One region of the Streptomyces sp. NBC_00425 genome, then DNA from elsewhere that is predicted to be linked to it. Evidence: riboswitches for the same ligand, from Rfam matches in the RefSeq annotation. Region 1 holds a riboswitch; each other region holds the start of a gene.
The links. A riboswitch is a leader RNA that binds a small molecule or an ion and turns the genes downstream of it on or off. The one in region 1 is predicted to bind cobalamin.
Positions count from the first base shown of each region.

Region 2: linked by a shared signal. The riboswitch ahead of OHS82_RS15400 (ribonucleoside-diphosphate reductase subunit alpha) and the one ahead of cobN (cobaltochelatase subunit CobN) in region 1 are both predicted to bind cobalamin.
Region 3: linked by a shared signal. The riboswitch ahead of OHS82_RS32525 (cobalamin biosynthesis protein) and the one ahead of cobN (cobaltochelatase subunit CobN) in region 1 are both predicted to bind cobalamin.
Region 4: linked by a shared signal. The riboswitch ahead of OHS82_RS05015 (ABC transporter substrate-binding protein) and the one ahead of cobN (cobaltochelatase subunit CobN) in region 1 are both predicted to bind cobalamin.

Region 1 is NZ_CP107928.1:1,685,886-1,693,403, reverse strand. It holds gene OHS82_RS06965 (precorrin-2 C(20)-methyltransferase) at 1-1,174, opposite strand, end outside; gene OHS82_RS06960 (precorrin-8X methylmutase) at 1,171-1,842, opposite strand; gene cobG (precorrin-3B synthase) at 1,839-3,128, opposite strand; cobalamin riboswitch at 3,175-3,326, shown strand; gene cobN (cobaltochelatase subunit CobN) at 3,361-6,957, shown strand; gene OHS82_RS06945 (PP2C family protein-serine/threonine phosphatase) at 7,046-7,518, opposite strand, start outside.
Region 2 is NZ_CP107928.1:3,661,530-3,669,047, reverse strand. It holds gene OHS82_RS15415 (GlxA family transcriptional regulator) at 1-895, opposite strand, end outside; gene OHS82_RS15410 (hypothetical protein) at 987-1,238, shown strand; gene OHS82_RS15405 (ribonucleotide-diphosphate reductase subunit beta) at 1,151-2,176, opposite strand; gene OHS82_RS15400 (ribonucleoside-diphosphate reductase subunit alpha) at 2,176-4,560, opposite strand; cobalamin riboswitch at 4,685-4,820, opposite strand; gene OHS82_RS15395 (GNAT family N-acetyltransferase) at 4,873-5,382, opposite strand; gene OHS82_RS15390 (ATP-binding protein) at 5,520-7,518, shown strand, end outside.
Region 3 is NZ_CP107928.1:7,399,327-7,406,844, reverse strand. It holds gene OHS82_RS32545 (alpha/beta hydrolase) at 1-1,009, opposite strand, end outside; gene OHS82_RS32540 (class II aldolase/adducin family protein) at 1,113-1,811, opposite strand; gene OHS82_RS32535 (inorganic phosphate transporter) at 1,976-3,229, shown strand; gene OHS82_RS32530 (hypothetical protein) at 3,264-3,485, shown strand; cobalamin riboswitch at 3,708-3,847, shown strand; gene OHS82_RS32525 (cobalamin biosynthesis protein) at 3,948-4,892, shown strand; gene OHS82_RS32520 (cobyric acid synthase) at 4,889-6,421, shown strand; gene OHS82_RS32515 (hypothetical protein) at 6,418-6,582, shown strand; gene OHS82_RS32510 (putative cobaltochelatase) at 6,579-7,518, shown strand, end outside.
Region 4 is NZ_CP107928.1:1,147,739-1,155,256, reverse strand. It holds gene ligA (NAD-dependent DNA ligase LigA) at 1-866, shown strand, start outside; gene OHS82_RS05040 (CbtB domain-containing protein) at 1,208-1,429, shown strand; gene OHS82_RS05035 (CbtA family protein) at 1,450-2,208, shown strand; gene OHS82_RS05030 (histidine phosphatase family protein) at 2,257-2,838, opposite strand; gene OHS82_RS05025 (ABC transporter ATP-binding protein) at 2,975-3,895, opposite strand; gene OHS82_RS05020 (FecCD family ABC transporter permease) at 3,892-4,950, opposite strand; gene OHS82_RS05015 (ABC transporter substrate-binding protein) at 4,947-6,008, opposite strand; cobalamin riboswitch at 6,099-6,225, opposite strand; gene OHS82_RS05010 (protein kinase domain-containing protein) at 6,608-7,518, shown strand, end outside.

The sequences.
Region 1 (7,518 bases):
CGGCGATCACCTCCCACGGCTTGAGCCGGTCGGAGAGGGAGATGGTGGCGTAATCGTGGCCGAGCGGGGCGCCCGCGCGGGCGGCGGCTGCGTTGGCGGCGGTCACCCCCGGCAGCACCCGCACCGGCACGTCCGCGTACTCGGGCTGCGAGGCGGCCTCCAGGACGGCGGTCGCCATCGCGAACACCCCCGGGTCGCCGCCGGAGACGACGGCCACCCGCCGCCCGCGCTGCGCCAGCTGCAGCGCGAACTCGGCGCGTTCGGACTCCACCCGGTTGTCGCTGCCGTGCCGCAGCTGTCCGGGCCGCACGGGCACCCGGTCGAGGTACGTGGTGTAGCCCACCAGATCGTCGGCGGCGGCCAGCGCGGCCCGGGTCTCGGGCGTCAGCCACAACGGGCCGGCGGGGCCGGTGCCGACCACCACGACGTCCCCGAGGGGCCGCACGGGACGCTCGGCGTCGACCCGGCTGGGCAGCACGGCCACCGAGAAGTAGGGCACCGACTCCGGGTCCACGTCGGCCAGTTCGCCGGTCCGCTCCCCGCTCATCGTGGCCCGCTCCACGTACCGCGCCTCGTCCAGCCGTCCCGCGGCCTCCAGGGCGCGCCGCACCTTGGGGAAGGTGCGGCCGAGCTTCATCACGACGGCCACGTCGGTGGCGGCGAGCCGCGCGGTGAGCTCTTCCTCGGGCAGCGTGCCCGGCAGCACCGTCAGCACCTCCTCGCCCTCGGCGAGCGGGGCGCCCAGCCGGGCGGCGGCGGCGGACACCGACGTGACACCGGGGACGACCTCGGTCTCGTAACGGTCGGCGAGCCGCTTGTGCATGTGCATGTAGGAGCCGTAGAACAGCGGATCGCCCTCGGCGAGCACCGCGACCGTGCGACCCGCGTCGAGATGCACGGCCAGCCGGGCGGCCGCCTCGGCGTAGAACTCGTCCATGGCGCCCTGGTAGCCGCCCGGGTGGTCGGTGGTCTCCGTGGTGACCGGGTAGACCAGCCGCTCCTCGACGTGGTCGGCGCGCAGGTGCTTCGCCGCGATCGAGCGGGCGATGGACCGGCCGTGCCGCGCGCTGTGATACGCGATCACGTCCGCCTCGCCGATCACCTCGACGGCCCGTACGGTCATCAGGGACGGGTCGCCGGGGCCGAGCCCGACGCCGTACAGCTTGCCGCTCATTCTTCCTCGCTCGCGATCGCGTTGAGCGCGGCGGCCGCGATGGCGCTGCCGCCACGGCGTCCGCGCACCACCAGGTACTCCAGGCCGAGCGTGTTCGCCGCCAGGGCGTCCTTGGACTCGGCCGCGCCGATGAACCCGACCGGCGCGCCGATCACGGCGGCGGGCCGGGGCGCGCCCTCCTCGATCATCTCCAGCAGCCGGAAGAGGGCGGTGGGCGCGTTGCCGACGGCGACCACCGAGCCCTCGAGCCGGTCCCGCCACAGCTCCAGCGCGGCGGCGGTGCGCGTGGTGCCCTGCCGCGCCGCCAGCTCCGGCACGCTCGGGTCGGACAGCGTGCACAGCACGTCGTTGGCGGCGGGCAGCCGACGTCGGGTCACCCCGCTGGCCACCATCTGCACGTCGGTGAAGATCGGCGCGCCGGCCCGCAGGGCCTCGCGGGCGCGGGCCACGACGGACGGCGTGTACGCCAGGTCGTGTACGAGGTCGACCATCCCGCAGGCGTGGATCATCCGGACCGCGACCTGGCTGACGTCGGCGGGCAGTCCTTCGAGGTCGGACTCCGCGCGGATGGTGGCGAAGGACCGGCGGTAGATGGCCGCTCCGTCCTTCTCGTAGTCGTAGCTGCTCACGGTGTTCGTCTCGCTGCTCTCGATGGTGGTACGGCTCATGAGGTGATCGCCGCCAGGGCGGCGGCGAGGTGGTCGGTGTCGGTCATCGGTGCGGTGCGCGTCGGACGGCCCGACCGCACCGCGGACAGCCGGTAGCCGCCGTCGGCGGAGGCGACCACGTCGATCCGGTCGCCGTGGGGGTGTCCGCAGCGCCGTTCGCAGCCGGACCAGTACAGCGGGAGGGGGCAGGCGCCGGCCGCGTCGACAGTGTCGGCCGCGTCGGCCCGGACGTCGGCGTGGGATTTGCCACACCCCGGCCGTCCGACGCACGCGCCGACCCGCGGCCAGGGCGAGGCCGGATCGGTGATGAGACCGGCCGCGGCGAGCCGCACGAGCGACTCGGCCCGCTGCCGTGGGGCCTGGTCCGGCACCGGGACGACGACTCCGCGCCACGGGGTCAGCCGCAGCTCGGTCCCGGCGACCCGCGTCAACTCCCGCCACTGGCGGGCGGAGAGCCGCCCGAGCGGCACGTGCGCGGACAGGGCGTCGCCGACGACACCGGGCGGGGGCCCCTGTGCGACCGCGGCGGCGGCGACTTCCGTCACGGGCGACCGGCCGATGCCCTCGGCGTCCAGACGGTGACGCACCCGCTCCGCCAACTCGCCTCCGGACAGAACGAGTTCGGCCACCCGCCAGACTCCGCCGCCGGACTCCCGTACGGCTTCCAGGAACGTCTCGGCCGCCAGCAGCGCGGCCCGCGGCGCGTCCTGCGCGGACACCCGCACCGCAGCCGGATCGAGCACCGCGCCGCCGTCGCCGGTGGCCCGCAGCGTCACGTCGGCGCCGAGCCCGGCGACGTCCCCGCGCCCGTCGTCCAGGGCGAACAGGAACCGGCCCGACAGCTCCCGCGCCGGTCCGCTCCCGCACAGCGCCGCGTCGAGATCCGACAGCCAGGGCCGGACGTCGTGCAGGCCGCGTCCGTCCAGGCCGGACAACGGCGAGGCGACGATGTTGCGCACCCGCTCGTGCCCGGGGGAGGGCAGCAGTCCGGCCGCGTCCAGCAGGACGGCGAGCTCCGCGCCGCAGCCGTCCGCGAGGCCCCGCAACTGCACGTTGCCGCGCGAGGTCAGATGGATCTCCCCGTCGCCCAGCCGCCCGGCGGCCTCGCCCAGCGCTTCGGTCTGACGGACGCTCAGCACCCCGCCGGGCACCCGGACCCGGGCCAACGCCCCGTCGTCCGCCGCGTGCAGTCGCAACGCCCCGGGGCAGGCGTCACCGCGGTCCCGTGAGACCGCTGTGGCCTGGGATGTTGGACGGAGGTCAGCCGAGGACATGGCGGCGAGCATACCCACGTCCACCTGGGAGGTATGCCTGTGCCCTCTTCCCCCGCCCCTTACTATGCTCTGCGGTGGATCATCCGGTCCGCCGACGCCACGACGGCGACAGGGGAGGAAGCCCGGTGCGAATCCGGCGCGGTCCCGCCACTGTGAGCCCGGCCCTCAGAAGCCGGGCGAGTCAGGAACTCCCGCCGTCCGACACCGCCCGGGGCGCGGACACCCCGAGGAAGGCCGACGCCCCATGATCCTTCTGCTGTCGACGTCCGACACCGACCTGCTGAGCGCCCGTGCCGCAGCCGGCCCGGTCCCGTACCGCTTCGCCAACCCGGCCCGGCTGGTCCTCGACGACCTTCCCGCGCTCCTCGACGGCGCCGACCTCGTCGTCGTACGCCTCCTCGGCGGGGTGCGCGCCTGGCAGGACGGCCTCGACCTGCTGCTCGCCGACGGCCGCCCGGTCGTCGTCCTGACCGGTGAACAGGCCCCCGACGCCCAGCTGATGGCCGCCTCCACGGTTCCCGTCGGCATCGCCGCCGAGGCCCACGCCTATCTCGCCCACGGCGGCCCGGCCAACCTGGAGCAGCTCGCCCGTTTCCTCTCCGACACGGTCCTGCTCACCGGCCACGGTTTCGACGCCCCGGCGTCCGCCCCCACCTGGGGTCCGCTGGAGCGGCCGGCGCGGGCCGACGCCCCCGGGGTCCCGACGATCGCCGTGCTGTACTACCGGGCCCATCACATGAGCGGCAACACCGCCTTCGTGCACGCCCTGTGCGACGCCGTCGAGGCGTCCGGCGCCCGGGCGCTCCCGCTGTACGTCGCCTCCCTGCGCGCCCCCGAGCCGGAACTGATCGAGGAACTGCGGGCCGCCGACGCGATCGTCGCCACGGTGCTCGCCGCGGGCGGCACCCGCCCCGCGGAGGCCTCGGCGGGCGGCGACGACGAGTCCTGGGACGCGGGCGCGCTGACCTCCCTGGACGTCCCGATCCTTCAGGCACTGTGCCTGACCTCCTCACGGAGCGACTGGGAGACGAGCGACGAAGGCGTCTCCCCGCTGGACGCGGCCGGACAGATCGCCGTCCCGGAGTTCGACGGCCGGCTGATCACCGTCCCGTTCTCCTTCAAGGAGATCGACGCCGACGGACTGCCCGCCTACGTCGCCGACCCCGAACGGGCGGCCCGTGTCGCCGGCATCGCCGTACGCCATGCCCGGCTGCGCCACATCCCGCCGGCCGACAAGCGTCTCGCGCTCGTCCTCTCCGCCTATCCCACCAAGCACTCCCGCATCGGCAACGCGGTCGGACTGGACACCCCCGCCAGTGCCGTCGCGCTGCTGCGCCGACTGCGCGAGGAGGGCTACGACTTCGGGACGGACGCCGAGGTGCCGGGGCTGGCCTCCGGCGACGGCGACGAGCTGATCCGGGCGCTCATCGAGGCGGGCGGCCACGACCAGGACTGGCTCACCGAGGAGCAGCTGGCGCGCAACCCGGTGCGGATCCCGGCGGCGGACTACCGCCGCTGGTTCGCCGCGCTGCCCGAGGAGCTGCGCACGTCCGTCGAGGAGCACTGGGGCCCGCCGCCCGGCGAGATGTTCGTCGACCGCAGCCGCAACCCGCAGGGCGACATCGTCCTCGCCGCCCTGCGCTTCGGGAACCTGCTGATCCTCATCCAGCCCCCGCGCGGCTTCGGCGAGAACCCGATCGCCATCTACCACGACCCGGACCTGCCGCCCTCGCACCACTACCTGGCCGCCTACCGCTGGATCGCCGCGCGGACCGAGGACGGCGGCTTCGGCGCCGACGCGATGATCCACCTCGGCAAGCACGGCAACCTGGAGTGGCTGCCCGGCAAGAACGCCGGCCTGTCCGCCGCCTGCGGCCCCGACGCCGCTCTCGGCGACCTGCCCCTGGTCTACCCCTTCCTGGTCAACGACCCGGGCGAGGGCACCCAGGCCAAGCGCCGCGCGCACGCCACCCTCGTCGACCACCTCGTCCCGCCGATGGCCCGCGCCGACTCCTACGGCGACATCGCGCGGCTCGAGCAACTCCTCGACGAGTACGCCCAGATCGCATCCATGGACCCGGCGAAGCTGCCGGCGATCCGCGCCCAGATCTGGACCCTCATCCAGGCCGCCAAGCTCGACCACGACCTCGGCCTCGCCGACCGTCCCGACGACGACGGCTTCGACGACTTCCTGCTGCACGTCGACGGCTGGCTCTGCGAGGTCAAGGACGCCCAGATCCGCGACGGCCTGCACGTCCTCGGCAACCCGCCGGCCGGCGGCGACCGCGTCAACCTCGTCCTCGCGATCCTGCGCGCCCGCCAGATCTGGGGCGGCGCCACCGCCCTGCCCGGCCTGCGCGAGGCACTCGGCCTCGACGAGTCCGCCGCGACCCGCACCACGGCCGACGAGGCGGAGGCCCGGGCCCGGGCCCTCGTCCAGGCGATGGAGGACGCGGACTGGAACCCGGCCGCCGTCCCGGCCGAGCACGGCGAACAGGTCGCCGCCGTGCTGGAGTTCGCCGCCCGCGAGGTCGTCCCGCGGCTGGCCGGCACCACCGCCGAACTCGACCACGCCGTGCACGCGCTGGCCGGCGGATTCGTGCCGGCGGGTCCCTCCGGCTCGCCGCTGCGCGGTCTGGTCAACGTCCTGCCGACCGGCCGCAACTTCTACTCCGTCGACCCCAAGGCCGTCCCCTCCCGGCTCGCCTGGGAGACCGGCCAGGCCCTCGCCGACTCGCTCCTGGAGCGCTACCGCACCGACAACGGCGAGTGGCCGACGTCCGTCGGGCTGTCCCTGTGGGGCACGAGCGCCATGCGCACCGCGGGCGACGACGTGGCCGAGGCCCTGGCGCTGCTCGGCGTCCGCCCCGTCTGGGACGACGCCTCGCGCCGGGTGACCGGTGTGGAGGCCGTCCCGCACGAGGAGCTGGGCCGCCCGCGCATCGACGTCACCCTGCGCATCTCGGGCTTCTTCCGGGACGCCTTCCCGCACACCATCGGGCTGCTGGACGACGCCGTCCGCCTCGCGGCCTCGCTCGACGAGCCGGCCGAGGTCAACCACGTGCGCGCGCACGTCCGGGCCGACCTGGCGGAGCACGGCGACGAGCGCCGGGCCACCACCCGTATCTTCGGCTCCCGCCCCGGCACCTACGGCGCCGGCCTGCTCCAGCTGATCGACTCCCGCGACTGGCGCACCGACGCCGACCTCGCCGAGGTCTACACGGTGTGGGGCGGTTACGCCTACGGCCGCGAACTGGACGGTCGTCCGGCCCGCGACGAGATGGAGACGGCGTACAAGCGGATCGCGGTGGCCGCGAAGAACACCGACACGCGCGAGCACGACATCGCCGACTCCGACGACTACTTCCAGTACCACGGCGGCATGGTCGCCACCGTCCGCGCCCTGCGGGGCACCGCACCCGAGGCGTACATCGGCGACTCCACCCGCCCCGAGACGGTCCGCACGCGCACGCTCGTCGAGGAGACCTCCCGCGTCTTCCGCGCCCGGGTCGTGAACCCCAAGTGGATCGAGGCGATGCGCCGCCACGGTTACAAGGGCGCCTTCGAGCTCGCCGCCACCGTGGACTACCTGTTCGGCTACGACGCCACCACCGGCGTGGTCGCCGACTGGATGTACGACAAGCTCACCGAGACCTACGTCCTGGACCCGACGAACCGCGAGTTCCTCCAGCAGGCCAACCCGTGGGCGCTGCACGGCATCGCCGAGCGACTGCTGGAGGCGCAGTCGCGCGGGATGTGGGCGAAGCCCGACCCGGCGGTGCTGGAGCAGTTGCGGCAGGTGTACCTGGAGACGGAGGGGGACCTCGAGGGCGAGGACTGACCGGCCCGCTCGACCGCGCCCGCCGCCGTGAGGCCGCGGGCGCGCGCATGCCGGCCGGGGCCCGCCTCGCGGTGGCCGGGGGCCGGATTCATCGACGCGGCGCCCTGCGGACGGTCAGGACGGCGACGTCGTCGTGGCGGCGGCCGTCCCCGGCGAAGCCGCGCGCGTCCTCGTGCAGGGCCCCGGGCAGTTCGGTGGGGGAGCGGTCGAGGTGCTTCATCAGCCGCTCGTCGAGCGGGTAGAACGTGCCGTCGGCGGCCCGGGTCTCGGTGAGCCCGTCGGTGGTCAGCACCAGTGTGGCGCCGTCGGGGAAAGCGAACCAGTCCACCGTCGTGGGCTCGACGGCCAGTTCGGCGAGCCCGAGCGGGACGCCCGGGTCCACCGCGGCCGTGGTGACGGCCCCCTCGTGCACCAGACGCGGGGGTATGTGGCCGCAGTTGACGACCTGTGCCTCGTCGTCCGCGTCGACGCAGACGATGAGCGCGGTCACGAACCGTTCGTCGTCGCCGGTCTGTTCGGCGTAGGAGTTGTGCCGGACGACGGCGGCGTCGAGGGCGTCGA
Region 2 (7,518 bases), 2.0 Mb from region 1:
ACTGGTGACGCAGGGCGCCCGCCGTGCCGAAACCGGCTCGCCAGGCGATCGCGTCCACCGTCTCGTCCGTGGCTTCCAGCAACTGCTGTGCCAGCAGCACCCGTTGACGCAGCAGCCATCGGTAGGGGGTGGTGCCGGTCTCCTGCTGGAAACGGCGGGCGAAGGTGCGCGGCGACATGTGCGCGCGCTCCGCGAGCCGTTCGACCGTGATCTCCTGGTCGAGGTGCTGCTCCATCCACGCGAGCACCTCGCCGACGGTGTCGCACCGCGACCGGGGCAGCGGCCGCTCGATGTACTGGGCCTGGCCGCCGTCCCGGTGCGGCGGCACCACCATCCGCCGGGCGATCCGGTTGGCGACCTCCGGGCCCTGCTCCTTGCGGACGATGTGCAGACAGGCGTCGATGCCCGCGGCCGTCCCGGCCGAGGTGATCACCGGGTCCTCGTCGACGTAGAGCACGTCCGGTTCCACGACGGTGCGCGGATACTGCCGGGCCAGCCGCTCGGCGTGCCGCCAGTGCACCGCGCAGCGCCGCCCGTCCAGCAGTCCCGCCGCGCCCAGCACGAACGCGCCCGAGCAGACGCTGAGCACCCGCGTGCCGCGGTCCACGGCCCGGCGCAGCGCGTCGAGCAGCTCCGGCGGGAAGTCCCGCTCGCCGTAGGTGTCGCCGGCCGGCACGGCGATCAGGTCGGCGCTCTCCAGCCGCTCCAGACCGTGTGGGGTGCTCATGGTGAACCCGGCGTGGGTGCTCAGCGTCGGCCCCTCCGCCGAGGCGACGGCGAAGTCGTAGACCGGCAGCCCCTCGTCGCTGCGGTCGATCCCGAAGACCTCGCAGACGACGCCCAGTTCGAAGGGGTGCACACCGTCCAGGAGGATCGCGACCACGTTGTTCAGCATGCCGCCAGTGTGCACCGGAGTGGCAGTAATTTGAAGATGTGCGGCAGTCCTGCCACTGTCAGGAGCATCCGCCGTGCACGACGCTTACCTCATGAACGCAATCAGCGAGTACCTCACCGTCCTGGCCCTCTTCCTCGTCCTCGCGGCTCCGGCGCTCGTGGGACATCTCCACGAGCGCCGGATCGACCGCCAGCTGAAGGCCGCCGCGCAGGCGGCAACGGCCGTGCGGCCGGTGACCCGGGACCGGACGTGGACTCAGAAGTCCTCGTCCAGGTCCACGGTGCCCTCCACCGCGACCTGGTACGCCGACGGACGACGCTCGAAGAAGTTGGTCAGCTCCTGAACGCCCTGCAGCTCCATGAAGGAGAAGGGGTTCTCCGAGCCGTACACCGGGGCGAAGCCGAGCCGCGTCAGACGCTGGTCGGCGACACACTCGAGGTACTGCCGCATCGACTCGGTGTTCATGCCCGGCAGGCCGTCGCCGCACAGATCGCGCCCGAACTGCAGCTCGGCCTCGACGGCCTCCCGGAGCATGGCGGTGACCTCCTCCTGGAGCCGGTCGTCGAAGAGCTCCGGCTCCTCCTTGCGGACGGTGTCGACCACCTCGAAGGCGAAGCTCATGTGCATGGTCTCGTCGCGGAACACCCAGTTGGTCCCGGTGGCCAGACCGTGCAGCAGGCCCCGGCTGCGGAACCAGTAGACGTACGCGAACGCGCCGTAGAAGAACAGGCCCTCGATGCACGCGGCGAAGCAGATCAGGTTGAGCAGGAAGCGGCGCCGGTCGGCCTGCGACTCCAGCCGCTCCAGCTTCTCCACCTCGTTGATCCACTTGAAGCAGAACTCGGCCTTCTCCCGGATGGACGGGATGTTCTCCACCGCCGCGAAGGCCGCCGCCCGGTCGTCCGGGTCGGGCAGATAGGTGTCCAGCAGCGTCAGATAGAACTGGACGTGCACGGCCTCCTCGAAGAGCTGCCTGGACAGGTACAGGCGCGCCTCGGGGGAGTTGATGTGCTTGTACAGCGTCAGCACGAGGTTGTTCGCCACGATCGAGTCGCCCGTCGCGAAGAACGCGACCAGCCGGCCGATCATGTGCTGCTCGCCCTCGGACAGCTTCGCCAGGTCGGTGACGTCCGAGTGGAGGTCGACCTCCTCGACGGTCCAGGTGTTCTTGATCGCGTCCCGGTAGCGCTCGTAGAAGTCGGGGTAGCGCATCGGGCGCAGGGTCAGCTCGAAGCCCGGGTCGAGCAGGTTCTTCTCGGTCTTCTCGGGTGCGGTGGTCATTACTGGCAGGCCTCGCAGGACTCGGGGTTCTCCAGGGAGCAGGCGACGGCGTCGGGGTCGGCGGCCTGCTGCACGGGGATGGTGTTCTCGGTCTGCGCCTGGGCGCGGGCGGCCCGGGCGATCCGGGTGGCCGGGCGCGAGCGCAGGTAGTACGTCGTCTTCAGGCCCGACTTCCACGCGTACGCGTACATCGAGGAGAGCTTGCCGATCGTCGGCGTCTCCAGGAACAGGTTCAGCGACTGCGCCTGGTCCAGGTACGGGGTACGGGCGGCGGCCATGTCGATCAGGCCGCGCTGGGGGATCTCCCACGCCGTGCGGTACAGGTCCCGCACCTCGGCCGGGATCCACGCGAAGCCCTGCACCGAGCCGTTCGCCTCGCGCAGCGCCTCACGGGTGCGGGCGTCCCAGACGCCGAGCTCCTTGAGCTCGCGCACCAGGTACGAGTTGACCTGGAGGAACTCGCCGGACAGCGTCTCGCGCTTGAACAGGTTCGACACCTGCGGCTCGATGCACTCGTAGACGCCCGCGATGGAGGCGATGGTGGCGGTGGGCGCGATGGCCAGCAGCAGGGAGTTGCGCAGTCCCGTCGAGGCGATCCGCTCGCGCAGCGCCGCCCAGCGCTCGGGCCAGGCGAACTCGACGCCGTAGTGGTCCGGGTGCAGCACGCCCCTGGCCGTGCGGGTCTTCTCCCAGGCCGGCAGCGGGCCGCTGCGCTCGGCCAGGTCGGCGGAGGCCTCGTAGGCGGCGAGCATGACGCGCTCGGCGATGCGGGTGGAAAGGGCCTTGGCCTCGGGCGAGTCGAAGGGCAGCCGCAGCTTGAAGAAGACGTCCTGAAGGCCCATCGCGCCCAGCCCGACCGGACGCCAGCGGGCGTTGGAACGGCCCGCCTGCTCGGTCGGGTAGAAGTTGATGTCGACGACGCGGTCCAGGAACGTGACCGCCGTGCGGACGGTCTCGTCCAGCCGCTGCCAGTCGATGTCGCCGTTCGCCGTGTCGACGAACGCGCCCAGGTTCACCGAGCCCAGGTTGCACACCGCCGTCTCGCCGTCGTCCGTGACCTCCAGGATCTCCGTGCACAGGTTGGAGGAGTGCACGACGTGACCCGGCTCGGCCGTCTGGTTGGCGGTGCGGTTGGCCGCGTCCTTGAAGGTCATCCAGCCGTTGCCGGTCTGCGCGAGGGTGCGCATCATACGGCCGTACAGGTCTCGGGCCGGGATGGTCTTCCTGGCCAGACCGGCGGACTCGGCCCTGCGGTAGGCCGCGTCGAACTCGTCGCCCCACAGGTCCACCAGCTCGGGCACGTCGGCCGGGGAGAACAGCGACCACGGCTCGTCGGCGTTGACCCGGCGCATGAACTCGTCCGGGATCCAGTGGGCGAGGTTCAGGTTGTGCGTACGCCGGGCATCCTCGCCGGTGTTGTCCCGCAGCTCCAGGAACTCCTCGATGTCGGAGTGCCAGGTCTCCAGGTAGACCGCCGCCGCGCCCTTGCGCCGGCCGCCCTGGTTCACGGCGGCGACGGAGGCGTCCAGCGTCTTGAGGAACGGCACGATGCCGTTGGAGTGCCCGTTGGTGCCGCGGATCAGGGAACCCCGGCTGCGGATGCGGGAGTACGACAGCCCGATGCCGCCGGCGTGCTTCGACAGCCGGGCGACCTGGTGGTAGCGGTCGTAGATGGAGTCCAGCTCGTCCAGCGGGGAGTCGAGGAGGTAGCAGGACGACATCTGCGGATGCCGGGTGCCGGAGTTGAAGAGGGTGGGGGAGGACGGGAGGTAGTCCAGCCGGCTCATCAGCCGGTAGAGCGCCGCGACCTCGTCCAGGGCGCGGACCGTGTCGTCCTCGGCGAGACCGGCGGCGACCCGCAGCAGGAAGTGCTGGGGCGTCTCGACGACCTTGCGGGTGATCGGGTGCCGCAGCAGGTAGCGGCTGTGCAGGGTGCGCAGTCCGAAGTAGCCGAAGCGGTCGTCGGCGGCGGTGTCGATCAGCGCGTCGAGGCGGGCCGCGTGAACGCGCACGAACTCGGCGGTGCGGTCCGCGATCAGACCCTCGCGGTGCCCGACGGCGACCGACTCGGTGAACGACGTGACGCCCTGGGAGGCGGCCTCCGCGGCGATGCCGATCGTCAGCAGCCGGGCGGCCAGCTTCGAGTAGGCGGGGTCCTCGGAGATCAGGCCGGCGGCCGCCTCGGTGGCCAGCTCGCGCAGCTCCGCGGTGATCTCGGAGGCGGCCCGCGCAGACCGGCCGCGCAGCGCGGCGGCCGCGACCCGGCCCGGGTCGGCGTCGGGCAGATCGACGGTCAGCTCGGTCAGGGTACGCAGCAACGCGGTCCCGGGACCGTCGGTCTTCAGCTCGGTGACTGAGGCCGGTTCGGCTGGCGCGATGGTCACGTGGGGCTCTCCCTCGCTCGGCAGGGGGCCTTGCGGAGGGCAGGGGGCAGCACACGAGCGCGCGGGGGCGTCGCGTCCACCGGCCCACTCCACGAGGCCCGGACGTCAGGACACCCGGACCGGACGGCCGGGCGCGCTGTCGGCAGGACCTCGGACTGAACAGGCGTGCCCATATGGGTAGGGATGCACGCGAGTACACCGTTGCGGGACAGTTCCGGATTCGCACCGGATTCCCCTGCGGCGACAGCGAGCATGAGCATACATCTTGTGCTCGCCTGTCACGCCACCACCAGATGTTGTGTCGGGGTGGTTTCAGAGCGTCAACTGGTAGGTGAGCAGAGTGATGTCGTCCAGGTCCGGCAGGGGCCTCCAGTCCCGCTCCGGTGTGCGGACGAAGCCGAGGCGTTCGTAGAGGCGGTGGGCCGCGCTCATGGAGCGCTGGGTCGACAGGACGACGCTCGTGCAGCCTTCCACGGCTCGCGCCCGTTCGACGCAGGCCCGCACCAGAGCCTCGCCGACGCCCCGGCCGCGAGCCCGGCGTGCGACAGCCAGCATCCTGATCTCCGTCTCGCCGGCGCGGGCCAGATCGGCCATGGGGCCGGGGCCCGGGACGAAGGTGACGCCGCCGAGCAGCAGCTCGCCGCCGTCCACGGCCACCAGAACCTCTGCGGTCGCCGCCCGCTTCGCGACGTCCCTCAGTTCGTGCAGATACGAGTCGCTCTCCCCGAAGTCGAGGAGGCCGTCGTTCAGGTAGGCGCGGGCGGTGATGTCGCCCAGGGGCTCGTACTCGGCGGGTGCGACCTGCCGTATGGCGATGTCCATGGCCCTGAGTCTGCCGGACGCCCGGGTTGCGGCGGCTGTCGGGAGTGTTTCCATGGAAGTAGCCGTCGGCGCCGCGCGAGTCCTCTGTCCGCGAGTCCTCCGTCCCGGGAACTTCCGGGACTCGGAAGGAGAACGCCATGACGAGGGTCGTCCGCCATCCGCCCGGCAAGGAGCGACCGCGCGACGCGCCGATGGCCACCCTGCCTTTCCGGCGGGCGGGAACTCGCCTCGGACACGGGCTCGTCGGCCGCTGGCACTCCCTGACGCTCCGTCTGGAGGCGCGCCGCGGCGTCGTCCGTCCCAAGAAGTGGCGCCGGTGGCTCTCCTACGCCAACGTCACCCGGGCGATCTGGCTGGTCGCCGTCCTGGCGGTGCTCGCCTGGATCGGGGAGGGCGTGTTCATCCTCGCCACGGACCACATGACCCGCTTCGAGAAGTGGCGGGAGAAGAACGGGGGGTTCGAGATCGTCTCCCGGTTCGTCGGTCCGGTCCTCGCCGCCTCGCTCGCCGCCGCGCTCTTCCTGTTCTGGTGGTACCGCTGGACCAAGCGGCGATATCTGGCCAAGGCCCTGCGGGATCCCCGTCGGCTGGTGCCCACCGCCGGATACGACATCCGCGAGATCGTCGGCCGCGAGGACATCGCCCAGGTCATCGCCGAGCGGCTGCGGGAGCGCGACACCCGGCGGCCGTATCTGCTCGTCGGCGGCGTCGGCGCGGGGAAGACCGCCGTCCTCGTACGGCTCACCGAACTCCTGGCCCGCCAGAACGCCGTACCGGTGCCGATCCGGCTGCGCGACGCGACGGACGGCGCCGACCTGAACTTCGAACAGCTGGCCAGGCAGCGGTTCGCCCAGGAGGCGCCCAAGGGCGTTCTGGCGCGCAGCAAGATCGACCGGGTGTGGCAGCAACTCCTCGCCGACGACAAGCCGGTCGTCCTCGCCGACGGCCTGGAGGAGGCCCTGCTCGACGACGGCCGACAGCAGAACCGGGACAACGTCATCCGCCGGGCCATCGAGCGCGCCCGCGAGGAGAAACTGCCCCTGGTCATCGCCTCCCGGCCGCACAGCCCGCTGGAGACCACCTCCGCCGCCATCGTGGTGCTCGAACCCCTCGGCGAGGAGGAGGCGCTGCGTTTCGTCGCGGCGGACGTGCCCGAGACCGACGAGCGCCGGGTGGACTGGATCGTCGAGACGGCGGAGGTGACCGAGTCTCCGATCTACCTGCAGATCGCCCGCGAACTCCACCGGAGGGGAATCCTGGAGCACGACCGTCCGGAGGACGACCCGCAGCACGTCATCACCCGCAGCCGCGACCGCGCCACCCTGCGGCTCTGGCTGCTGGAGACCTGGGCCGGGGCACTGTGCGAGGGGAAGCTGCGCGAGGACGTCGCACTCACCCCCGGCGAGCGCCGCGACACGCTCGAGGTGGTCTGCGCCCTGGCCTGCGTCGGACTGCTCCAGGACACACTGGAGGTCGACTTCGCGGAGCTGCTCGACCCGGACGTCCTGCACCCCGGCGCGGCCCGGCGCGCCCGCGTCCGGGCCGAGCGCCTGTGGGCCGGCCGCGGCTTCGACCAGTACGGCAAGCGCGACCACACGCTCTCCGACTGGCACCGGCAGCAGATCTGGGACGCGCTGTGCGAGCGGCTCGGCGAACCGGCGCGCAGGCGGCTGCGCGAGGGCAACATGGACCAGTGCCATGCCGTCCTCGCCCGCTTCGCGGCCCACGCGACCAGGCTCAGACTGGTGGAGGGCTTCGAGCACCGGGTCCGTTTCCCGCACAGCATCGTCCAGGCCTACTTCGGCTCTCGCGTGCTGAGCCACCTGGGGGAGCGGCGCGCCGGGGACCTGACCGGGCAGGCGCTGCAGCCGCCCGGCCCCAGCCGTGAACTGCTGATCGCCCTCGTCCTGCTGTCCCGGGGGCGGGCGGCAGACCCGCCGGCCCGCGGGCGCGGTGTGCGGGCCGAGGTGCGCGAGGAGATCGCGGAGCGGGTACGGCGGGGCCCCGTGCGGGGCCGTCCGCTCGCCCGCCGGCTGTGCGCCGCCGCGGACCGGCGCACGGACGACCCCAAGGCCCTGGACCTCTATGCGGCCGCCCTGGAGATCGAGAGCGCCGAGGCCGACCCGAGGCATCTGG
Region 3 (7,518 bases), 5.7 Mb from region 1:
AGGGGGCGACGGCGTCGTCGGGCCCGTGGAACACCAGCGTCGGGACCCGCAGCCGCGCCGGGCTGCCGTCCGCGCCGCCGGGACCGCCCGTGCCGCCGGTGCCGGGGGAGCCGCCCGCCATGCCGGCGCGGCCCTCGGCGGCGCGGACGGCGAGCGGCAGCAGGGCGGCGGGCGTGTGCCGGGCGGCGGCGAGGGCGCGCACCGTGGACCGCCAGTCGAGGACCGGGGAGTCCAGCACGAGTCCCGAGACCAGGTCGCGCAGGCCGGAGTCGGCGGCGGCGCGCAGGGCCATGGCGGCGCCCGTGGACCAGCCGAGCAGGACGACCCGCCGGGCGCCGTAGCGCGCGGCGTACCGCATCGCCGCGTCCAGGTCACGCCACTCGGTCGCGCCGAGGTGGTTCAGGCCGTCCGGGGGACGGGGCGCGCCGAGGTCGCCGCGGTAGGCGAGGGCGAGCACGGGGAAGCGGGCGCCGTGCAGGAAGCCGATGAGGTTGAGGGCGTGCTCCCGGGTGGTCCCCAGACCGTGCACGGCGATCACCCAGGTGCGGCGGGCTCCGGGGACGAACCAGGCGGGCAGGTTGCCCAGTTCGCCGGGCACGTCGACGTCGGCGTGGTCGAGGCCGAGGGCGCTGCCGGGGTCGCCGACGTACAGGTTCGGGGTGAGCCAGACCGCGTCGCCGGCGTCCAGGGAGCCGTGGGTGACGCGTTCCAGCCGGCGCACGACGGTGTCGGCGGAGTGCGGGGCGTCGGGCAGGACCGGGCCGACGACGGCGTGGGAGCCGTTGCCGGAGAGGCCGTAGGCGCCGGGGCGCAGGGCCGCGAGGTCGCGCGTGAGGGTGACCTGTCCGGCGGCCGTGCCGTGCACGGTGAGCCGGGGCTCGGTGGGCAGGGGCCGGCCGGGCGGCGCCTTCAACGCGGCGTCGCTGGCGAACCGCCCGACGGCGACACCGGCGGCGCCGGCGGCCAGGGCTGCGGTGACGGCGGCGGCCGTCGCTGTGACAGTGCGCACGAGCCCAGTGTCGTGGCCATTGCGCAGACCGGCCAGTGGTGCGGCCGCCGGGGGTGACGCACGCGGGAAAGCCGACCGCCCGCCCGGCCGTCGGCCCCGGCCGTCAGCCGGGCTGCCCGTACCCCCGCAGACGCTCCCCCACCTGGGCGACCTGTTCCTCCGTCAGGAGTGCGGGCGTGCGGCCGGGCACCGAGGAGGCGGTCAGCCACAGGCGGCACATCCACTCCAGTTGGGCCGTGCGGTCGTACGCCTGGTCGAGGCCGGCGCCGTGGGTCAGGGTGCCGTGGTTGCGCAGGAGGCAGCCGGACCGTCCCTCGAGGGCCCGGAGCGTGTGCGCGGCCAGCTCCTCGGTGCCGTACGCGGCGTAGGGCGCGACGCGGACGGGTCCGCCGAGCGCGCTCGCCATGTAGTGGACGAGGGGGAGCTCGTCGACGAGGGTGGAGACGGCCGTGGCGTGCACGGCGTGGGTGTGCACGATCGCCCCGGCGTCGGTGGCCCGGTACACGGCCAGATGCATGGGCAGTTCGCTGGTGGGGACCAGGGCGCCGAGGACCTGCCGGCCGGTGAGGTCGACGCCGGTGACGTCGTCCGGGGCGAGCCGGTCGTAGGGCACGCCGGACGGCGTCACGAGCACGGTGTCGCCGACACGCACCGAGACGTTGCCCGAGGTGCCGACGACCAGCCCGTCGGCGACCGTGCGGCGGGCGGCCGCCACCAGTTCCGTCCAGGCCCGCGCCTCCTCGGGGGACGCCCGCCGCCCCTGCCGCCGGACGTCCGGTCGCTCGCCTCGATGCTCAGCCATGCCGCGATCCTGCCAGGCGCTCCCGGGGCCCGCCCGTGCCCCTCGCGCGGGCGATATCGCAACCCCGCCATCCGGACACCGTGACGCCCGCCTCAGTTCATCTTCCGTTCACCCAGGTTGCCTACGGTCAATCAGCCAATGACTTCGAACGATTGCCTGGGTAAATGGAAAACTTCTCGCTGATCCTCGCGATTGTGGTGGTAACCGCACTTGCGTTTGATTTCACGAACGGTTTTCACGACACCGCCAACGCGATGGCCACGACCATCTCGACCGGTGCACTCAAGCCCAAGGTCGCGGTGGCCATGTCCGCCGTGCTGAACCTTGTGGGAGCCTTCCTCTCGGTGGAGGTCGCCAACACGATCTCCAAGGGTCTCGTCGACGAGACCGGCATCCGTCCCGAGGTCATCTTCGCCGCCCTGGTCGGCGCGATCCTCTGGAACCTGCTGACCTGGCTGGTGGGCCTGCCCTCCAGCTCCTCGCACGCCCTGATGGGCGGTCTGATCGGCGCCACCATCGCCTCGGCCGGCACGGGCGCCGTGCACGGTGACGTGCTGGTCACCAAGGTGCTGCTGCCGGCGGTCGCCGCGCCGATCGTCGCGGGCCTCGCGGCGATGCTCGCCACCCGCCTCTCCTACACGCTGGGCCGCAAGGCCGACGGCAGGGCCGCGGACAAGGGCTACCGCGCGGGCCAGATCGCGTCGGCCGGCCTGGTCTCCCTCGCCCACGGCACGAACGACGCCCAGAAGACGATGGGCATCATCACCCTCGCGCTGGTCGCCGGCGGCGCCGTGGCCCCCGACTCCGACCCGCCCACCTGGGTCATCCTGTCCGCCGGTCTGGCCATCGCGCTCGGCACCTACCTCGGCGGCTGGCGCATCATCCGCACGATGGGCAAGGGGCTGACCGACCTCCAGCCGCAGCAGGGGTTCGCGGCCCAGACCAGTGCCGCGACGGTCATCCTGGCCTCCTCGCACCTCGGCTTCTCCCTCTCCACCACGCATTCGGTCTCCGGTGCGGTGATGGGCGCGGGGCTGGGCCGCAAGGGCGGCGTGGTCCGCTGGTCGACGGCGACCCGCATGTTCGTCGCCTGGGGTCTGACCCTCCCGGCCGCGGCCCTGGTGGGCGCACTCGCCGAGTCGGTCACCGGGCTCGGCGACTGGGGCACGGGCGTGGTCGCCGTCTTCCTGATCGCCTCCAGCGCGGCCATCTGGAAAATCTCCCGTCGCGAGGTCGTCGACGCGTCGAACGTCAACGAGGCCGAGGAGCCGGCCGGTGTGATCACCACGGCCATCGCCATGGTCGCGCCGCCTCCCACGGGCATGCCGGCCGAGGACGTCACGACGGACCTGACGGCCACCATCCCGGCGCCGGCCGCGCCGCCCGCCCCCGCCGCTCCCCCGGCCGCGGCCGTCTGAGCCCGCGCCACCGGAACGAAGGAAGAGAACCGGCATGAAGATCGACTGGGCAGCCCTGGGCTCCGTGTTCGGCGTCAGCCTCGTGGTCACCGTGGGCCTCGTCGCCCTGTTCACCCTCGGGGTCATGGGCCTGTCGCGCAGGGAACGCGCGACGGCCGAGGGCGGCTCGGCCGCCCTCGCGGTGACGGGCGCGTACGCGTGCTTCGCCGCCTGCGCGGCGGCGGTGGCCTACGGCATCTCGCTGATCGTGGTCTGACACGTCGTCGTCCGACGGGTCGCGGTTCGGCAGGTCGTGGTTCGACGGATCGTGGACCTTCGCGGGGTGCGGGACGGATCGCCGTCCCGCACCCCGTTCCCGTACCTCGTCCGCGTGCCCGGTGCGCGTACCCGCGCTCCGCACCCCGTTCCCGAACCCCGTCGGCCCCGCCGTGTGGGGTTCTGCACATCCTCCCCGCGCAGGTCAACAGCAAGTTGACGGCCCTTCCGGGCCCGTGGTGGACTGCCCGGGCCATTACGGCGGCAGAAGAGGAAGCCGGTGCGAGTCCGGCGCGGTCCCGCCACTGTCACCGGGGAGGAAATCCCCCGGGAGCCAGGAACTCTCGCCGCCGGTCTCGTCGAACCAGGGCGCGGACACCCTGAGTGAGGACCTCTGCCATGTGCGGCTGCCGACCGAGCGTCACCACCGAGCCGACCCCCGCCCCCACAGCCGGCTGACCCGATGGGTGCCGAGCGCGTCCACGCGTACGGCGCCGCCGCCGGCCTTCTCGGCGACCTGCTCCTCGGCGACCCCCGCCGCGGGCATCCGGTCGCCGTGTTCGGGCGGGCCGCGGGCGCCGTCGAACGGCTGCTGTGGCGCGACCACCGGGGGTGGGGCGCCCTGCACACCGTCGTGTGCGCCGGCGGCGCCGTCGCCCTGGGGGCCGTCGCCTCGCGGGGTGCGCGCCGCTCCCCCGCCGCCTCCGTCGCCCTGACCGCCGCCGCCACCTGGGCCGTCGTCGGGGGCAGTTCACTCGTCCGCGAGGCACGCGCGATCGGGCGGGCCCTGGAGGCGGGGGACGTCGAGGCGGCCCGCGCACGACTGCCGCACCTGTGCGGGCGGGATCCCCAGGCGCTGGACGCCGACGGGATCGCCCGGGCCGTCGTGGAGTCCGTCGCCGAGAACACCTCCGACGCCGTCGTCGGGGCGCTGGTGTGGGGCGCCGTGGGCGGCGTGCCGGGACTGGTCGGGTTCCGGGCCGTCAACACCCTTGACGCGATGGTCGGTCACCGCTCGCCGAGGTACCTGCGGTTCGGCTGGGCCTCCGCCCGGCTCGACGACCTCGCCGGGTGGCCGGGGGCGCGGCTGACCGCCGTGCTGGCCGCCGCGGCGGGGGACGATCCGCGCGGCGCGCTGCGGGCCTGGCGAGCCGACGCCCGCAGTCACCCGAGCCCCAACGCGGGCCCCGTGGAGGCCTCCTTCGCGGGCGCCCTCGGGGTGCGGCTGGGCGGGACCCTGGCGTACGACGGGCGGGTCGAGCACCGGCCGGTGCTCAACGGGGCGGCCGGACGGGCCGTCGCCGTGCACGACATCGAACGCGCCGCACGGCTCTCCCGCCGCGTCGGTCTGCTCGCGCTCGGCGTCACCGTCGCCGCGCGCCTGGTCGCGAAGGGACGTCAGTCATGAGCGGGGGGCTCCTCGTCGCCGGCACCACCTCGGACGCCGGCAAGAGCGTCGTCACCGCGGGGATCTGCCGGTGGCTGGTGCGACAGGGCGTCAAGGTCGCGCCGTTCAAGGCGCAGAACATGTCCCTCAACTCCTTCGTGACGCGCGAGGGCGCCGAGATCGGACGGGCGCAGGCCATGCAGGCGCAGGCCTGCCGGGTGGAGCCGACCGCGCTGATGAACCCCGTGCTGCTCAAGCCGGGCGGGGAGCGCAGCAGCCAGGTCGTGCTGCTGGGCAGGCCGGTGGGCGAGATGAGCGCCCGCGGCTATCACGGAGGCCGGCAGCAACGACTCCTCGGCACCGTTCTCGACTGTCTCGCCGAGTTGCGGGGCACGTATGACGCGGTGATCTGTGAGGGGGCGGGCAGTCCCGCCGAGATCAACCTGCGGCGGACCGACATCGTGAACATGGGGATCGCGCGGAGCGCGCGGCTGCCCGTGCTCGTCGTCGGCGACATCGACCGGGGCGGGGTGTTCGCGTCGTTCTTCGGCACGGTCGCCCTGTTGTCGCCCGAGGACCAGGAACTGGTCGCCGGGTTCCTCGTCAACAAGTTCCGGGGGGACGTCTCCCTGCTGGAGCCGGGCCTGGACATGCTGCACGGGCTCACCGGGCGGCGGACGTACGGGGTGCTGCCGTTCCGGCACGGGCTCGGGATCGACGAGGAGGACGGGCTGAGGGTCTCGCTGCGGGGAACCGTGCGGGAGTCGAACACCGCCCCGCCGGTCGGCGAGGACGTGCTGCGGGTCGCCGTCTGCGCGGTTCCGCTGATGTCCAACTTCACCGACGTGGACGCGCTGGCCGCCGAGCCCGGCGTCGTCGTGCGGTTCGTCGACCGGCCCGAGGAACTGGCCGACGCCGACCTGGTCGTCGTACCGGGGACCCGGGGCACCGTGCGGGCGCTGGAGTGGCTGCGCGAGCGCGGGCTGGCCGACGCGCTGGTGCGCCGGGCCGCCGAGCAGCGGCCCGTCCTCGGCGTCTGCGGGGGCTACCAGATCCTCGGCACGCGGATCGAGGACGAGGTCGAGAGCCGGCTCGGCCGGGTCGACGGGCTCGCACTGCTCCCCGTGCGGGTGCGGTTCGCCCCGGAGAAGACCCTCACCCGCCCGGTCGGCGAAGCCCTCGGCGAGCCCGTCGAGGGGTACGAGATCCACCACGGGGTGGCCACCGTGGACGGCGGGGAGGCGTTCCTCAGCGACGACCGCGGGAACCCCCTGGACGGCTGCCGGGTCGGTCAGGTCTGGGGCACGCACTGGCACGGCTCGCTGGAGTCGGACGGGTTCCGGCGGGCCTTCCTGCGCGAGGTGGCCGCGGCCGCGGGCCGGCGTTTCGTGCCCGCTCCCGACACCTCGTTCGCCGCGCTGCGCGAGGAGCAGCTGGACCGGCTCGGCGATCTGATCGAGGAGCACGCGGACACCGACGCTCTGTGGCGGCTGATCGAGTCGGGCGCGCCGCCGGGGCTGCCGTTCGTTCCCCCGGGGGCTCCCGCATGAGCGGCCGCGCTCGCGCCCGCACGGGGGCCGGGCCGTCGCCGTCGGCCGGCGGCGTCCCGTTCACGGGGGAGTCCGGCCGGTGGCCGCGGCGCGACACCACCGAACGGCTGCGGGACGTCCGTCCCGAGCCGGAGGGCGAGTTGGAAGGCAACGAGAAGTGAGTACTCCTTTCCCGTTCACGGCCGTCGTCGGCCAGGACGACCTGCGGCTCGCGCTGCTGCTGAACGCCGTGTCGCCGGCGGTGGGCGGTGTGCTGGTGCGCGGCGAGAAGGGCACCGCCAAGTCGACGGCGGTACGGGCGCTGTCCGCGCTCATGCCGGCGCTGGACGCGGTGACCGGCTGCCGGTTCTCCTGCGACCCGGCCTCGCCCGACCCGGCCTGCCCGGACGGACCGCACGAGCCGGGGGCGTCCGAGACGCGGCCTGCGCGCATGGTCGAGCTGCCGGTCGGCGCCTCCGAGGACCGGCTGGTGGGCGCGCTGGACATCGAACGGGCGCTGGCGGAGGGCGTGAAGGCCTTCGAGCCGGGGCTCCTCGCCGACGCGCACCGGGGCATCCTCTACGTCGACGAGGTCAACCTCCTCCACGACCACCTGGTCGACCTGTTGCTGGACGCGGCCGCGATGGGCGCCTCGTACGTCGAGCGCGAGGGCGTCTCCGTACGGCACGCGGCCCGGTTCCTGCTCGTCGGCACCATGAACCCCGAAGAGGGCGAGCTGCGGCCGCAGCTGCTCGACCGGTTCGGGCTGACGGTGGAGGTGGCGGCCTCGCGCGAGCCCGACCAGCGGGTGGAGGTGGTGCGGCGGCGGCTCGCGCACGACGACGATCCCGAGGCGTTCGCCGCGCGCTGGGCGGACGAGGAGGCCGCCGTCCGCAGCCGGATCGCGGCCGCGCGCGAGCTGCTGCCGTCGGTGCGGCTGGGCGACGCGGCGCTGCGTCAGATCGCGGCGACCTGCGCCGCGTTCGAGGTGGACGGCATGCGCGCCGACATCGTCATGGCGCGCACAGCCACCGCGCTGGCCGCGTGGGCGGGACGGACCGACGTGCTCGCGGAGGACGTACGGCAGGCGGCGCTGCTCGCGCTGCCGCACCGCAGGC
Region 4 (7,518 bases), 540 kb from region 1:
GGCGCTGCGAGAACGGCCGCAACTGCCATCTCGTCGCCTCCCTGTCCTACGCGGCCGGGCGCGACCAGCTCGACATCGAGGGCCTCGGCCACACCCGGGTCGTCCAGCTCGTCGACGCCGGACTGGTCGCGGACCTCGCCGACCTCTTCACCCTGACCCGGGACCAGCTGCTGGGCCTCGAGCGGATGGGGGAGACCAGCACCGACAACCTGCTGGCCGCGCTCGCCGCCGCCAGGGCGCAGCCGCTGTCGCGGGTGCTGTGCGCGCTGGGCGTGCGCGGCACCGGCCGTTCGATGTCGCGGCGCATCGCCCGGCACTTCGCCACCATGGACCATCTCCGCGCCGCCGACGCCGAGGGGATCCGGCAGGTCGAGGGCATCGGCGTCGAGAAGGCCCCGTCGATCGTCGCCGAACTCGCCGAACTGGCCCCGCTCATCGACAAACTCGTCGCGGCCGGGGTGAACATGACCGAACCGGGCGCCACCCCGCCCGTGCCCCGCACAGCCGCGGCAGCCGACGAGGGCGAAGACGACGGCACGAAAGACACGGAAGGCATGCAAGGCGCGGAAGGCGCCGACGCGGCGGGCGGTCCGCTGGCCGGGATGACCGTGGTCGTCACCGGCGCGATGACCGGAGCGCTGGAGAAGCTGAGCCGCAATCAGATGAACGAACTCATCGAACGGGCCGGCGGCCGCTCCTCCTCCAGCGTCTCCGGGAAGACCTCTCTCGTGGTGGCCGGGGAGGGCGCCGGGTCCAAGCGCGCCAAGGCCGAGGCCCTCGGCGTCCGCCTCGCCGCCCCCGACGAGTTCGCCGCCCTGGTCGCCGGCCTCCTCGACCCGTCCGCCGGCATCAGTCCGTCGCCGTGACGGTCACCGCGGCAGCCGTCCGACGCTCGCGGTCCGGCGATCGCCACACGATCAGCACCCGCTCTGCCCTCCGGTCAGCACCCGATCCTGCCGGTGATCCGCACCACTTGGCCGCTGCGAGCGACATCACGGCAGGCGGTGCGGTATTGGCCGAGCGGGCGACACGCGGTACCGTCGCTCTGATATCGACGACGTCAGCACGGAAGCCGGTGGAAATCCGGCACGGTCGCGCCACTGTGAACGGTGCGCTCCTCCTCGAGGGGCACATCAAGAGTCAGACCCGGAGCCGTCGTCCTGTGCACCACCGAGATGGGACGCGAACTCCCAGAGGAGGCCCTGCCATGGCGCAGCATGTCGCCCAGCCGACCCCCACCACCCCTGTGGTACCCGCCAAGTTGCCGCTGAAGGACATCGCCCCCTGGGCCGTCTTCTTCGGCGTCCTGATGCTGGTCCTGCTCTACTTCGTCGGCGCCGAACAGGGCGCCACCTCCGTCGTCTCCGGCGAGGGAGTCCACGAGTGGGTGCACGACGCACGCCACCTTCTCGGCTTCCCCTGCCACTGACGAGGGACGCCGCGCACTCGATGAACTCCGCAACGGTAAGAAACCTGCTCGTCCGCGGCATGCTCGCCGGCCTCGCGGCCGGCGTGCTCGCCCTGGTCGTCGCCTACTTCCTCGGTGAGCCGAACGTCGACGGCGCGATCGGCTTCGAGGAGTCCCACGCGCCCGCGCACGAGCACGAGGTCGAACTCGTCTCCCGCAGCCTCCAGTCCACCGCGGGCCTCGCCACCGGCGTCCTGGTGTACGGGGTCGCCTTCGGCGGCATCGCCGCCCTGGCGTACTGCTTCGCGCTCGGCCGCGTCGGCCGCTTCAGCCCCCGGGCCACGGCGCTCCTGCTCTCGGGAGCGGCGCTGCTCACCGTGTACGTCGTCCCGTTCCTCAAGTACCCGGCCAATCCGCCCGCGGTCGGTGACCACGACACCATCGCCAAGCGGACCACCCTGTACTTCCTGATGATGGTGCTCGGCGTGCTCCTCGCGGTCGCCGCCGTGATCGCGGGCAAACGGCTCGCACCGGGACTGGGAGCCTGGTACGCCACGGTCGTCGCCGTTCTCGGCTTCACCGTCGTGATCGGGCTGGCCTACGCGTTCCTGCCCTCCGTCAACGAGGTGCCGACGGACTTCCCGGCGGCCCTGCTGTGGCGGTTCCGGCTCTCCTCGCTCGCCTTGCAGATCACGATGTGGGCAGGCTTCGGCCTCGTCTTCGGGGAACTGGCCGAACGGCTGCTGAACCCGAAGCCCGCCGCGATCCCCGCGGGGACGGCGGTGACCGCCTCGCGGTGAGCCGCGGACTCCGTCCCGGAGACCGACGACGATCGGGCGGACACGGCCTCAGGCCGCGTCCGCCCGATCCAGTGGAAGTCCCAGCCGCAGGTTCCAGCGTCCGCCGCGCCCGCTGAGGGAGGTCGCCGTCAACGGCGGCACGTCCAGCCGCCAGAAGGCCGTGGCGGACGCCCCCAGCACATGCACCACCGCGGCCCGTACGATCTCCGGCTCGACGACGGCCACGATGCGTCCCTCGTCGTCCGCAGCCCTCTCCAGCCAGCCGGCCACCCGGTCGCACAGATCCCGCACGGACTCGCCGCCGTGCGGCGCCGACCCGGGATCGGCGAGCCAGCGGGCCACCGCCTCCGGCTCGGCGGCGCCGACCTCGGCGAGCGTCAGGCCCCGCCACCGGCCCACCCCCAGACCCGCCAGCTCCGCCGTCTCCAGCGCGTCGAGACCGAGGGCTGCCGCCGTCTCACCGCACCGCACACCGGGCGAGACGAGGACCCGCGCGGCTGCGGGCAGGGTCCCGGCCGCGGCGCGGGCGAGCGCCGCCCCGGCGGCGTCGATCGAGGCCCCGTCGTCGAAACGGGCCTGCCGCAGCGACGAACTCGTCGCGGGCGAGACGAGTACGACCCGGATGGTCACGTGGCGGCTCCTTCTGGTGAGGTCATCAACGTAGGGTCTCCCGGTGCGGAGCGCGAGGACGTGGTCGCGCCGAGGAGGTGTCGCGCAGGACGTGGTCGTGCGCAGGGACGGCGACGCCGCGCCCCGCGACAGACGGTCAGAGCGCCGGCCGCCGGTCGTTGCACGCCGCCCGGCCGTCCCTCGTGCCACTGCCCCCGCTCCGCCCCTGGCAGTCCTGCGGCTCCCCGTCCTGCGGCTCCCCGCCCTGGTGCTCCCCGTTCCGTCCGGCGGGCAGGGCGCCCAGGAAGCGTATGTGCGGGCGGCCGTCGGGGCCGTCGCGTGTGAGGCTGGCCCGCACCCCGTAGACGTCGGCGATCAGCGCCTCGGTGAGCACCTCCTGGGGTGTGCCGCCGGCCACCGCCCTGCCCTGCTTGAGGACGACGACCCGGTCGCAGTACATCGCGGCCAGGTTCAGATCGTGCAGTGCGACGACACTGGTCACGCCGAGCTCGGTGATCAGGTCCAGCAGCGCGAGCTGGTGCTGGATGTCGAGGTGGTTGGTGGGCTCGTCCAGCAGCAGCTCCCGCGGCTGCTGGGCGAGCGCGCGGGCGACCTGCACACGCTGGCGTTCGCCTCCGGAGAGGGTGTGCCACAGACGGCCGGCCTTGTCGCCGAGGCCGGTCCGCTCCAGTGCGGAACGGACCGCGGCCTCGTCCTCGACCGAGGCGGCGCCCCAGGCCCGACGATGCGGGACACGGCCCAGGCGCACGACGTCCAGAACGCTCAACGCGACCTGGGCGTCTGCCTGTTGCTCGACGACGGCGATGCGCCGGGCGACCGCCCGCCGGCCGACCTGCGCCAGCGGGCGGCCGTCGAGGGTGACGACGCCCGAGGCGGGGGCGAGGACACCGGCGAGCAGACGCAGCAGCGTGGACTTGCCGGAACCGTTCGGGCCGAGCAGGCCGGTGACGGTCCCCGGGCGCAGTGTGAGGTCGACCCCGTCCAGGATCAGCGAGCCGCCCGCCGCGTAGGCGAGGCGGTCGCCGCGCAGACCGGAGTCCTCGGCGGTCCCGGTCATCGCGCGCTCCTGGTCCGGTACAGCACGAGGACGAACGCGGGGACGCCGATCAGCGAGGTCACCACGCCCACCGGCACCTCCTGCGGGTCCAGGACGGTGCGGGCGAGGGTGTCCACCCACACCAGGAACACCGCCCCCGCCAGCGCGGTGGCCGGCAACAGCCTGGTGTGCCCGGGACCGGTCAGGGCCCGGGCCGCGTGCGGGAGCACGAGGCCCACGAAGCCGATCGCCCCCGCCGAGCTGACCAGAGTGGCCGTCAGCAGGGCGGTGACGCACAGCAGGACCAGCCGGGTGCGGGCCACGTGCACGCCCAGCGACGCGGCGGCGTCCTGCCCGAACGCGAAGGCGTCCAGGGTCGTCGCGTACCCCGTGCACACCACCAGCACCGCGGCCAGCACCGCGAGCCCCAGGCCCACGTCCGCCCAGTCGGCCCCGCTGAGCGAGCCGAGCAGCCAGAACAGGACCCCGCGGGTGGTCTCCGCGTCGGCGGTCGTCATGACGACGAACGAGGTGAGCGCCGAGAACATCTGCATGGCCGCCACCCCGGCGAGCACCACCCGGTCCGTGGCGCCGCCCAGTGTGTGACTGAGCAGCAGCACCAGCGCGAAGGAGACCGCCGCACCGAGGAACGCGCCGCCGGACACCGACAGGGCCCCGCCGCCCGCCCCCAGCACGACCACCACGACCGCGCCCGTCGAGGCGCCGGAGGAGATCCCGAGGACGAACGGGTCGGCGAGCGGGTTGCGCAGCAGGGACTGCATCACCGCGCCGCACACGGCGAGGCCGGCGCCGCACACCGCGGCCAGCAGGGTGCGCGGCAGCCGCAGATTCCACACGATGCCGTCTCTCAGCGGCGTCAACCCGGCCTCGCCGATGCCGAGATGGGCGGCCACCGTGGACCACACGTCTGCGACCGCGATGTCCGCTGGGCCGATGGTGATCGCCACGGCGACGGACGCGCACAGCAGGGCGAGACCGGCCGCCCACAGCAGCACGTGCCGCAGCCCCCGCGCCGCCGTCGCGGGCGCGGCGGCCGCCGGGCCCGCGGCGCTCATCCCGCGAGGCCGTACGCGCGCAGTGCCGCCGCCACCTTCTCCACTCCCTCGACCGTGCGCACGGTCGGGTTCATCGCCTGCCCGGACAGGAGCACATACCGCTTCTTCCGCACCGCGGTCATGTTCCTCGTGACCGGGTCGTTCTCCAGGAACGCGATCTTCTTGGCCGCGGTCTCGGCCGTCTGCTGCCTACGGGTCAGATCGCCGATGACGAGGACGTCCGGGTCGCGGTCGGCGACCGTCTCCCAGTTGACCTGCGGCCACTCCTCCTCGGTGTCGTCGAAGACGTTCTTCGCGCCGAGTTCGCGGGTGATGACGCCGGGGGCGCCGCAGCAGCCGGCCAGGTAGGGGGACTGGGAGTTGGCGAACCAGTACAGGAGGGTGACGTTCTCGGCGTCGAGGCCCGAAGCGGCCCGGGCGATCCGGGACTCGAGGTCGGCCACCAGTTCCTCCCCCCGCTTCTCGACCCCGAAGACCCGTGCCAGGTCGCGTACTTCGCCGTAGACCGTGTCCATGGTCAGCGGCTCGGTGCGGACGCCGTCGCCGCCGCCGCTGTTGTCCTTGCCGGCGCAGTCGGAGGGAGAGAGATAGGTCGGGACCCCGAGCTTCTCGAACTGGGCGCGGGTGGCCACCCCGCCGGTGCCGAGCGTGGAGGCGAACGAGGCGGCCACGAAGTCGGGTTCGGCGTCCAGGACCTTCTCGAAGGAGGGCGCGTTGTCGGCCAGCCGCTTCACCCGGGCGTCGGCCTTCTCGAGGCTCTTGGGCAGCGGGTCGGTCCAGGTGGCGGTGCCCGCCATCCGGTCGGCGAGCCCGAGGGAGAGCATGATCTCCGTGGTGCCCTGGTTCAGGGAGACCGCCCGACGAGGGGGCGTCTCGATCCGGACCCGCTGTCCGCAGTTGTCCAGAGTGACCGTACGGCCGGCCGCGTCGCTGCCGGCGGAACCGTCCGCGGAGGAGCCGGAAGAGCCGGCGGGAGCGGCGGAGCCGCCGCAGCCGGTCGACAGGAGGGCGCCCGCCAGGAACAGCACGGCAGAGCGGACGGGACGTGCGAACGGCACGGAGTTTCCTTCGGCGTCGAGGGCTCAAGCGCGAAGCCCGGTCGTACGGTGCGCTCCTCCGGCCGGTCTGCGACACCGGAGGCCGCCAGCAGGTCTTCGGACTCGGGGTCACCCGGGCGAGGCGCCTTCCCGGAGCGCATGCGCGTTCCAGTGGCCGAAAGCCCCGCCCGTCGCCCTTACCGCTGCGCGTCAGCTCCGGAGTCCCACCGGATTCCCTGACCCCTGCGCGCCCGGGGGCGCACACGAGTACGACTGGCCTCGGCAAGCTACCACAGGCGTCGAGGGCGCCGGCGGGGGTGACCTTCGGCACATCGGAGGTCTCGGGCCCGCAAGGTGCATTCATCGTGCACTTGTTGCTCATCGTGCACTGTTCCCGCAGGGAAAGCACGTGTCACCCGATCTCTGACATGACGTCACATGGACGTGGGGGAACCGGAGGACGACCGGGCACTTACTTCCAGGTGCGTGGACCCGCGTACGAGGACGCACTCCTGTCCGCCGTTCCAGCGCCTAGTCTGTGGTCCGGACCCCACCGGGCCTTCCCCCGCAGCGTGGGCGGGATCTCCGCCCGTCACCACCGAGAACAGGCGGCCGAGGGCATGCAGCCACTGCGTCCAGAAGACCCCGAGCAGCTCGGGCCCTACCGGCTCGTGGCCCGGCTCGGTGCAGGCGGCATGGGCCGGGTCTATCTGGCGCGGTCCTCGGCCGGCCGCGTCGTCGCGGTCAAGGTGATCCGTCCCGAGATGGCGGACGACGACAACTTCCGGATCCGGTTCCGGCGCGAGGTGGCGGCAGCGGCGGCGGTCGGCGGCCCCTACACGGCACACGTCGTGGACGCCGCGCCCGACGACGAGACGCCCTGGCTCGCCACCGACCACGTACCCGGCCCCACCCTGGCCGAGGCGGTCGCCGCGCACGGGCCGCTGCCGGTGGAGACGGTCCTCGCACTGGGCGCGGGCATCGCCGAGGCGCTGACCGCGGTGCACGCCGAAGGGCTCGTGCACCGTGACCTGAAACCGTCCAACGTGCTGCTCGCGGCGGACGGCCCGCGGGTCATCGACTTCGGCATCGTGCGCGCCCGTGACGGTTATGAACTCACCGGTTCGGGGACCCTGTTCGGTTCTCTCGACTACATGTGCCCGGAGCAGGCCACCGGGGATCCGATGGGCCCGGAGGGCGACGTCTTCTGCCTCGGCTCGGTGCTCGCGTTCGCCGCGTCCGGACGCTCGCCGTTCGGCGGGGCGGTGGGCGCGGCGCAGCTCTACCAGGTGGCCCACGGGTCGCCGGACCTGAGCCTGGTGCCCGAACCACTGGACAAGATCATCAGTCTCTGTCACGCCAAGGACCCGGTCCTGAGGATCCACCCCGACCGGCTCTCCGCGGCCTGTGCTCCCGGCGGCGCCGAACAGGTGCTGACGGAGGGCTGGTTGCCGGCGCCCGTGTCCGCCATGGTCGACGCCCACCGGGCGGCCGTGCGGGACCTGGACCGCCTCGCACCGCCGGACAGGGT